DNA from 2 places in the Butyricicoccus porcorum genome. Region 1 is predicted to be linked to the other one. Evidence: a T-box and tRNA genes for the amino acid it is inferred to sense, from the RefSeq annotation. Region 1 holds a T-box; the other holds one or more tRNA genes.

Region 1 (4,762 bases):
TGCAGTTGCATTGCGATAGTTGAAGTTGTGCATCAGGCAATCCAGCATGGACGGCAGGGAAGTGGTGCGCATGACGCTGAATTCTTCGCCCAGCGGATTGAGAATCTTGACCGACTTGCGCTTTTCACTGTCCTCCGGCAGGCCGATGCTGTCATACATCTTCGGGCTGCCGAATGAGAAGTTCAATGCCTCGTCAAAACCGCAGGCGCGTGCCAGAATGCCGATATTCTTTTCAAAGTTCTGCTTCGGAGTCAGTGCACCGAGTACGGATTCACCGCCGAACAGCGTAGTCGGGATGTTGTCATAGCCGTACATACGGGCAACCTCTTCGGCGAGGTCGCACATGCGCGAGATATCAGTGCGGTAGAATGGAACGACAACCTCATCGCCCTCAACTGCAAAGCCAAGGCGCTCCAGATAACCGACAATTTCCTCACGGGACAGGTCAATACCGAGCAGGGCATTCATCTTGTCGCATTCCAGCGGCAGGCGCTTGTGCGCATCGCTGGTTGCGTCGACATCGATGATGCCGTCGACAACTTCACCTGCACCGAGCATTTCGACCAGCTCGCAGGCACGATTGACTGCATCGACGGTCATGCGCGGGTCAAGACCCTTTTCAAAGCGGCCGGAGGCCTCTGTGCGCATACCCAGCTTCTTTGCAGTGATACGGACCGTTGCACCGTGGAAGTTCGCCGACTCAAAGACGACCGTGTTGGTGTTTTCGGTGATTTCGCTCTCATAGCCGCCCATGACACCTGCAACCGCAGTGGCAGTGGTTCCGTCAGCGATGCAGACCATGTCATTATCGAGATAATGATTCTGTCCGTCCAGCGTCTGGATAAATTCGCCGTCCTTCGGGCGACGGACAATGATCTTGCTGTCTTTCAGGCAGGCGTAGTCGAATGCATGCATCGGCTGACCATATTCCAGCATGACATAGTTGGTGATGTCGACGATATTGTTGATCGGGCGGACACCGGCAGCATGCAGGCGCTCGCGCATCCAGGCCGGGGACGGCTCGATTTTAATGTTCTTAACCAGGCGCGCGGTGTAACGCGGGCACAGATCCGGTGCATCAACCTCGACAGACAGACTGTTGTTGATGTCACCGCCGCAGCCCTTGACAACCGGTGCATGCAGCTTGAGCGGGCGGTTAAAGGTAGCCGCAGTTTCGCGTGCGAGGCCGATGATGCTCAGGCAGTCCGGACGGTTGGATGTAATTTCAAAATCGGTGACATATTCGTCGAGACCGATGACGGTGCGGATGTCAACGCCGACCGGAGTTCCCTCCGGCATGAGCAGCAGGCCGTTCGGATCGCCGTACGGGATTTCGTTGAGCGTCAGCCCCAGTTCCTCATGGGAGCACATCATGCCGTTGGACGGTACACCGCGCAGTTTGCCCTTGGTGATCTTCACACCGCCCGGCAGCTGGGATTTGTGCAGGGCAACCGGTACAATGCTGCCGACATGTGCGTTCGGCGCACCGGTAACGATCTGAATCGGCTCTTCCTTGCCGACATCGACCATGCAGATGACCAGATGGTCGGAATCCGGGTGTGGTTCGTTGGACAGAATCTTACCCGTGACAACATTTTTGAATTCTTCGCCGAGGTAATCAATTTCCTCGACCTTCGAGCCGGACATCGTCATCTTATCCGCATATTCCTTGTTGGTGATGCCCGACATATCTACAAATTCGGAAAGCCAGCTCATTGGCAGCTTCATGATTTCATTCCTCCAGAGTTCAGTATAGTATCCGTTTGCGTGTTCTCAGCTTAAAACTGGTGCAGGAAGCGCACATCGTTTTCATAGAACATACGGATGTCGTTGATCTTGTAGCGGCTCATAACGATGCGCTCCAGACCGATGCCGAAGGCATAGCCGGAATACTCGTCCGGATCAATGCCGCAGACCTCGAGAACCTTCGGATGAACCATGCCGCAGCCGAGGATTTCAATCCAGCCCTCGCCCTTGCAGAGCGGACAGCCCTCGCCGTGGCACTGGAAGCACTGCATATCCATCTCTGCGGACGGCTCGGTGAACGGGAAGTGATGCGGGCGGAAACGGACAACGGTGTCCTCGCCGTACAGCTTCTTTGCGAACATTTCCAGAATGCCCTTCAGGTCGGACATGCGGATGCCCTTGTCGACAACCAGACCCTCGATCTGATGGAACAGGGGGGAATGCGTTGCATCGACAGCATCGGAGCGGAAGACGCGGCCGGGGGCAATGATGCGGATCGGCGGCTTCTTATGCTCCATCGTACGAATCTGAATTGGAGAGGTCTGCGTGCGCAGAACCACGTTGTCGGAAATATAGAAGGTGTCCTGTGTGTCGCGTGCCGGATGATCCTTCGGGATATTCAGCGCTTCAAAGTTATACCAGTCCTTCTCGACCTCCGGGCCTTCGCCGATGGAGAAGCCCATGCCGATGAAGATATCCTTGACCTCGTCGAGCACGGTGCTGATCGGGTGCTTGGTGCCGACGGTGACTTCCTCGCCCGGCATTGTAACGTCAATGGTCTCGCTCTTGAGCTTGGCCTCCAGTGCGATGGCCTCCAGACGCGCCTTGTTTTCTGCCAGACCAGCTTCAATGGATGCGCGAAGGTCGTTGACCAGCTGGCCGAACGCCGGGCGCTCTTCCGGAGCCAGATTGCGCATGTTCTTCATCAGCGCCGTGACCTCGCCCTTTTTGCCGAGGTACTTGACGCGAATGGCGTCGAGCTCACGGGCGTCCTTGCTGGCAGCCATCGCCTGTTCAGCAAGCTCCCGGATAGACTGTAATTTCTCCTTCATCTGTTAAAACAACTCCTTGCGAATTTTATTGCACAAAAAAACCTCCCGCCCCACTTGAGAAAACAGGGACGAAAGGCAAGGGAATGCTTCCGCGGTACCACCCGGATTCCGGCGCACAGCCGGCACTTGGGGATTGGTAACGGGAATCTCCCGCCGGTGCTTTTAGACACCGGAGCTCCCGGGCGAACTTCACCGTACCGTTTCGGCGGACAGCTTTCAGCCGATGGCTGTCCTTCTCTGGTGCCGCAGTGGGCGTCGGTTACTCTTCCCGTTCCTGGCTTTTTTCACGTTGCAATTGAATATACTACTATTTTATATCATATGAGCGTGCAAAAATCAAGTGTATTCTTGACAACAATACCGGAAGATACTATAATATACTGGTCTTAAATAAAAGAAAGGCGTTGAAGAAGAGGAGTACATTCCTGTACAGCCGGCAAAGAGAGGGAACGGTCGGTGTAAGTTCCTGCGGCAGGGGATGGAAGGTCGCTTCTGAGCCGAAGTACCCAAACCGGTTTTCGTTCCGGCGGTAGGTGCTTCCGATTTGCCCCCGTTACGCGGCACAAAGTGCGCACAGGTTTTCTGTGCGAATTTAGGTGGTACCACGGAGCTTTCCCTTCGTCCTGATGATTCCGGACGGAGGGTTTTCTTTTTTATTCCGGTACACCTGCCCTCAGATTTGAATGATATTCTTATAGGAAGGAGGCAATACTCGTGACCAACGAATTGCCAAAGACGTATGATCCCAGCGCCACGGAAGATAAGCTGTACAAAACGTGGGAAGAAAAGGGATATTTCAATGCCGAAGTAGACGAAACCAAAAAACCGTTTACCATTGTTATTCCGCCTCCGAATGTCACCGGTCAGCTGCACATGGGCCATGCATTCGATGAGACATTACAGGATATCCTCATCCGCACCAAGCGTATGCAGGGCTATTCCGCCCTGTGGATGCCGGGCACCGACCATGCGGGCATTGCAACCCAGATTAAGGTAGAGGAAAACCTGCGCAACGAGGAAGGGCTGACTCGTTATGATCTCGGCCGCGAAAAGTTCCTTGAGCGCGTCTGGGACTGGAAAAATCAGTACGGCAACCGCATCATTCAGCAGCTGAAAAAGCTCGGCTCGTCCTGCGACTGGCGCCGTGAACGCTTTACCATGGATGAGGGTTGCTCGAAGGCAGTCAAGGAAGTTTTTGTCAACCTGTATGACAAGGGCCTGATTTACAAGGGCAGCCGTATCATCAACTGGTGTCCGCACTGCGCAACTGCCCTGTCTGACGCAGAGGTAGAGTATGAAACCCAGCCGGGCAAGCTGTGGTATATCAAGTATGATATCAAGGATTCCGAGGAGAGCATCATTGTCGCAACTACCCGTCCGGAGACCTTTATGGGCGATACCGGTGTTGCGGTCAATCCGGACGACGAGCGCTATCAGCACCTGATTGGCAAGAAGGCAATCCTGCCAATTATCGGCCGTGAAATTCCGATTTTTGCCGATGATTATGTCGATAAGGAATTTGGTACCGGCTGCGTCAAAACGACGCCGTGCCATGACCCGAATGACTTTGAAATGGGACAGCGCCACAATCTGGAACAGATTCTGGTGTTCAATGAGGATGCGACTGTCAACGAAAACGGCGGTAAGTATCAGGGAATGGATCGTTACGAATGCCGCAAGGCAGTTCTGGCGGATCTGGAAGCCGAGGGACGTCTGGTCAAGATTGAGGATCACACGCACAACGTCGGCACCTGCTACCGCTGCGGCACGACGGTTGAGCCGATGACCTCCGCGCAGTGGTTCGTCAAGATGGCACCGCTTGCAAAGGAAGCGATCCGTGTCGTTGAAGACGGGGAGATTAAGTTTGTTCCGGAGCGCTTCAGCAAGACGTATATCCGCTGGATGGAAAATGTCCATGACTGGTGCATTTCCCGTCAGCTGTGGTGGGGTCACCGCATCCCGGC
Region 2 (4,762 bases), 370 kb from region 1:
CCATTGACTACGAGGTAAACCGTCAGATTGAGGTACTCGAGGACGGCGGCAAGATCATTCAGGAAACCCGCCGTTGGGACGACTCCAAGGTCAAGAACCTTGTCATGCGTTCCAAGGAGGATGCACAGGATTACCGTTACTTCCCGGACCCGGATCTGGTTGCAGTGGAAATCGACGACGCCTGGATGGAACAGATCAAGTCGGAAATTCCGGAGCTGCCGCAGTCGCGCTATAAGCGCTATATCGAGGAAATCGGCCTCCAGCCGAAGGAAGCGCGCATCATTTCCGACGCGTTTGACAAGGCATGTCTGCTCGACGAGGGTGTTGGCATGAATCGTGTCGATTCCAAGACGATTGCAAACTGGATTCTGTCCGATATTTCCAAGTACCTGAACGACAAGGGCATTGAGCTGAAGGATACCAAGCTGACGGCTGCCAAGCTGGTTGATATGATCGAGCTGATTGAGAAGAATGTCATCTCCGGCAACGCAGGCAAGAAGGTGCTGATCCAGCTGTTTGAGACGGACGATTCGGTCGATGCCATCGTTGAAAAGCTCGGCCTGAAGCAGGTCTCCGACGAGGGTGCCATTCAGAAGCTCGTCGATGAGGTTCTGGCTGCGAATCCGAAGTCTGTGGAAGACTACAAGGGCGGCAAGAAGAATGTTGTCGGCTTCCTGGTTGGCCAGTGCATGAAGGCCTCCAAGGGCAAGGGCAACCCGAAGATGATTAACCAGTGCCTGAACAAGACACTGGCGAAGCTGTAAAACCCAAACGTATCGTCAGATAACCGGACAGGCGTGCTGTTTTTGTGAAACGGCGCGCCTGTCCCTATCTTTCCATTGGTTATATGTTTACTTTCACGAACTAACGTGTTACAATATAGCTGATATTAACGAAGGGACGGGAGAATACTCCCGGCGGAGGCATAGAATTGATGAACAGCAAGCTCAGAGGAAAATCTATGGATGATCTGTTTCAGGCCATTCTGAATTTGAAGGACATCGACGAGTGCAGCAACTTTTTTGAGGATTTGTGCACAATCAGTGAGCTGCGCGCCATGGAGCAGCGGTTTCAGGTTGCGCAGATGCTGGACGAAGGGCGCATCTACAGTGATATTGCGCGCGAAACCGGCGCATCGACCGCGACCATCAGCCGTGTTAACAAGTGTTTGACCTATGGTTCGGACGGCTATCGCACGGCGCTCGACCGTATGAAGGGGAACGGCAGGCATGAGTGAATATTCAGAGTACGCATTGCTCTCGGAATACTATGACCGCTTCACCGATGACGTACCATACGAACGGTGGGCGGATTTTTTTGAGCGGATTTTTGCACAGAAGCAGGTTAAGCCGAATATTATCCTCGACCTCGCCTGCGGCACCGGCTCGCTGACGCGCATTCTCGCGCAGCGAGGATATGACATGATTGGTGCTGACCAGTCGGAGGATATGCTGATGATGGCGCAGGAGAACTGCTGCGGATTGGATGTCAAATCCCCTGTCCTGCTGCTGCACCAGCCGATGCAGCAGCTTGACCTGTACGGCAGCATAGACGCGTGTGTCTGCTGTCTGGATTCGGTTAATTATGTGACCGACCCGGATGTTCTGCGCGAGGCATTCCGCCGCGTGCATCTGTTTTTGGAACCGGGCGGTGTATTTATTTTTGATATCAACACGAGGAAAAAGCTCGAGCGCATCGACGGACAGAGCTTCGTGCGCGAAGATGAGGATGTATTCTGTGTCTGGCAGGCTGTGATTGAAAACGGTGCTCTGTGCCACTATGATTTCGATATTTTTGAGCTGAATGAGGACGGCGCGTGGAACCGCTATCAGGAGCACCATGTCGAGCGCATCTATGAGCCGGATATGCTGCGCGGTATGCTGGAACAGGCGGGCTTTGCAGAAATCGAGCTGCGCGGAGAACTGTCGGATGACGCGCCGCGCGCGGATGAGGAGCGCATCTTTTTCATTGCGCGCAAACCATTGAAATGAGGAACAAGCATGAATGATACACTGATTCGCGTGATCTGCCGCAATGCGGAGATCAAGTTTACTGCAGTGCGCACGACTGAACTGGTCGAGCGCGCGCGCCAGATTCACCGCACCCTGCCGCTGGCGACAGCGGCACTCGGGCGCACGCTGTCCGCGGCGTCCATGATGGGGCGTGAGCTGAAGGATGACAACGGCTCTGTGACGCTGCAAATCAAGGGCAACGGCCCGCTGGGTACGATTACGGCTGTCGGCGACTGTGATGGCTGTGTACGCGGTTACTTGCAGAATCCGGCAGCAGAGCTGCCGCTCGAACCGAATGGACATCTGGACGTCGGCAGCGGCGTCGGACGCGGCTATCTGATGGTCATCAAGGATATCGGCGTAGGTGAGCCGTTTACGGGTACCACGGCGCTGCATAACGGTGAGATTGCCGAGGACATCACGAAGTATTTCGCGGAGAGTGAGCAGGTTCCATCCGCTGTGGCACTTGGTGTGCTTGTGGACACCGACCAGAGCGTCAAGCAGGCGGGCGGCTATATCGTGCAGCTGATGCCGGGCGCGACAGATGAGGACATCACGCGGCTGGAACATAACATTGCGGCGGCGGGCGCCTTCACGACTATGCTCGAGAAGGGCATGAGCCTGGAGGACATTGCGCGCGCTGTGCTGGATGGCTTTGAGATTGAGGTACTTGAGCGCGTGCCGATTTCTTACCGCTGCGGCTGCTCGCATGCCAAGGTGACGCGTGCTCTTATCAGCCTCGGCAAGGACGAGCTGACGCGCCTGCGCGATGAGGAGGACGGCATCGAGGTCACCTGCCAGTTCTGCGACAAGGTCTACAACCTCACGCGGGAAGATATCGATGTCCTGCTCACGGCGGCGACTGCAAGAGAGCAGAAAAACGGCTGATTTCCGCCATTTCTGCGCAATTTCGACACCAAAAAGAACATTTTCGAAAAAAGTCAAAAAACTGAAAAAAACTGTTGACAAAATGCCGTCCGTTGAGTATACTATAATAGTCGCTGGACGGTACGGAAGTTTAGCTCAGCTGGGAGAGCATCTGCCTTACAAGCAGAGGGTCACAGGTTCGAGCCCTGTAACTTCCACCATCTGGCCCAGTAGTTCAGTTGGTTAGAACGCTAGCCTGTCACGCTAGAGGTCGACGGTTCGAGCCCGTTCTGGGTCGCCAGCAAGATTTGTTTCGATTCATCGTCTTCGGACGATGAATCGGGATAAAACTTCTGAAAAGAAGAAAAAATGCTTGACAATCGGTCAACAAAGTGATATAATAACAAACGTTGTCTGACAAGAAAGCATATGCCTCTGTAGCTCAGTTGGTAGAGCAGGGGACTGAAAATCCCCGTGTCGGTGGTTCGATTCCGCCCGGAGGCACCACAATTTGCGGATGTAGCTCATTTGGTAGAGCGCCACCTTGCCAAGGTGGAGGTAGCGAGTTCGAGCCTCGTCATCCGCTCCATATGGTGCCATAGCCAAGCGGTAAGGCAGTGGACTGCAACTCCTTGATCCCCAGTTCGATTCTGGGTGGCACCTCCATTTTCGGTGTAGAAAACCGAAAAACCATCATAGTGACCATCTTCATAGATGGTCACTTTTTTTATGATTTTCCGGATAATCTGCTGAAGCTCCAGACGAGACATATTTTCAAGGCTGCGGACCTCCACAATATAATCCTTCAGCATATCTGAATCAATCTTGTGTGTGTTCAGCTCATCAATCTGATAATCAATTTTTCTGCGCTGTGCTTCCAGCTCGTCCAGCTTTTCACGCAGACGGTCAGACGGGGAGTCAATCAGAAGCTCAATCGTGTTGTCAATTTTTCGATCCAGTTTCTCGGCAGATTTCCGAAGCTGCTCCTGCTGGGTGAGAATATCCAGATTTAATTCATTGGCGTGGGTCTGGATATAGTTCTGAATGTATGCAACACTTTGCTGTGAAAAGAGCATTTTTACGTAGTCCAGAATTTTTGTTTCGATCTCATCACGAGGTACACACCGTTTTTTGCAGGCGTGCTTCCGTACCTTTGCCTGACACTCATATGAATAGTAAACATATTCTCCGCCATTCTTTTTCTTTCTGCTTCGATGTCCGGACATCGGAGAACCGCATTCACCGCAGAACAGCAGTCCGGAGAGAAGATACGGTTCACGGGCTGTTACCATTCCCTTGGTCTGACGTTTATGCAGAATCGCCTGAACCTTTTCCCACTGTGGTTTAGAAACGATTGCAGGAATTGCGTTTTCCACGATAATCGGCTGTGAGCGATGTTCTTTCAGATTGCCAACAGGGGAGTAGACGTAATCACCGGTGTATCTTCTGTTCTTCAGGATGTAATAAAATGTACTGGCTGTAAAAACTCTGCCCTGACGGGTATGGATGCCTTTGTTCCGCAGTTCTTCAAGCAAACCTCCATAGCCGCACTGCGATTCACAGCAATCAAAAATCTTTCGGACAACGACTGCTTCCTCTTCGTTGATATGATATTTCTGATCTTCACCAACATAGTAACCGTATAAAACATTACCGCCGGTGTATCGTGCTTCCAGCGCAGTCTCTCGAAGTCCCTTTCGGGTTTCACGGGCAAGATTCTTGGAGTAGTATTCTGAAAATCCCTCTAAAACGGATTCCAGAACGACGGACTCAGGTGAATCATCCAGATTTTCCAGTACGGAACGGAGCTGTACTTTGGCATTGCGCAGCTCACGCCGATAATATGCGTGGTCATATCGGTCTCGGCTGAAACGATCCAGTTT

The links. A T-box is a leader RNA that pairs with one kind of tRNA and senses whether it is charged. The one in region 1 lies ahead of pheS (phenylalanine--tRNA ligase subunit alpha), so its partner is inferred to be a tRNA-Phe.
Region 2: it has a tRNA-Phe gene. The T-box ahead of pheS (phenylalanine--tRNA ligase subunit alpha) is inferred to sense a tRNA for this amino acid. The anticodon was not compared.

Annotation. Positions count from the first base shown of each region.
Region 1 is NZ_CP178353.1:2,043,199-2,047,960, forward strand. It holds gene pheT (phenylalanine--tRNA ligase subunit beta) at 1-1,728, opposite strand, end outside; gene pheS (phenylalanine--tRNA ligase subunit alpha) at 1,779-2,798, opposite strand; T-box leader at 2,860-3,083, opposite strand; T-box leader at 3,194-3,427, shown strand; gene ACLM7Z_RS10130 (valine--tRNA ligase) at 3,513-4,762, shown strand, end outside.
Region 2 is NZ_CP178353.1:1,677,402-1,682,163, forward strand. It holds gene gatB (Asp-tRNA(Asn)/Glu-tRNA(Gln) amidotransferase subunit GatB) at 1-764, shown strand, start outside; gene ACLM7Z_RS08255 (YerC/YecD family TrpR-related protein) at 935-1,237, shown strand; gene ACLM7Z_RS08260 (class I SAM-dependent DNA methyltransferase) at 1,230-1,991, shown strand; gene hslO (Hsp33 family molecular chaperone HslO) at 2,001-2,900, shown strand; tRNA gene ACLM7Z_RS08270 (tRNA-Val) at 3,025-3,100, shown strand; tRNA gene ACLM7Z_RS08275 (tRNA-Asp) at 3,104-3,180, shown strand; tRNA gene ACLM7Z_RS08280 (tRNA-Phe) at 3,311-3,386, shown strand; tRNA gene ACLM7Z_RS08285 (tRNA-Gly) at 3,393-3,468, shown strand; tRNA gene ACLM7Z_RS08290 (tRNA-Cys) at 3,472-3,545, shown strand; partial or broken gene ACLM7Z_RS08295 (recombinase family protein) at 3,968-4,762, opposite strand, start outside.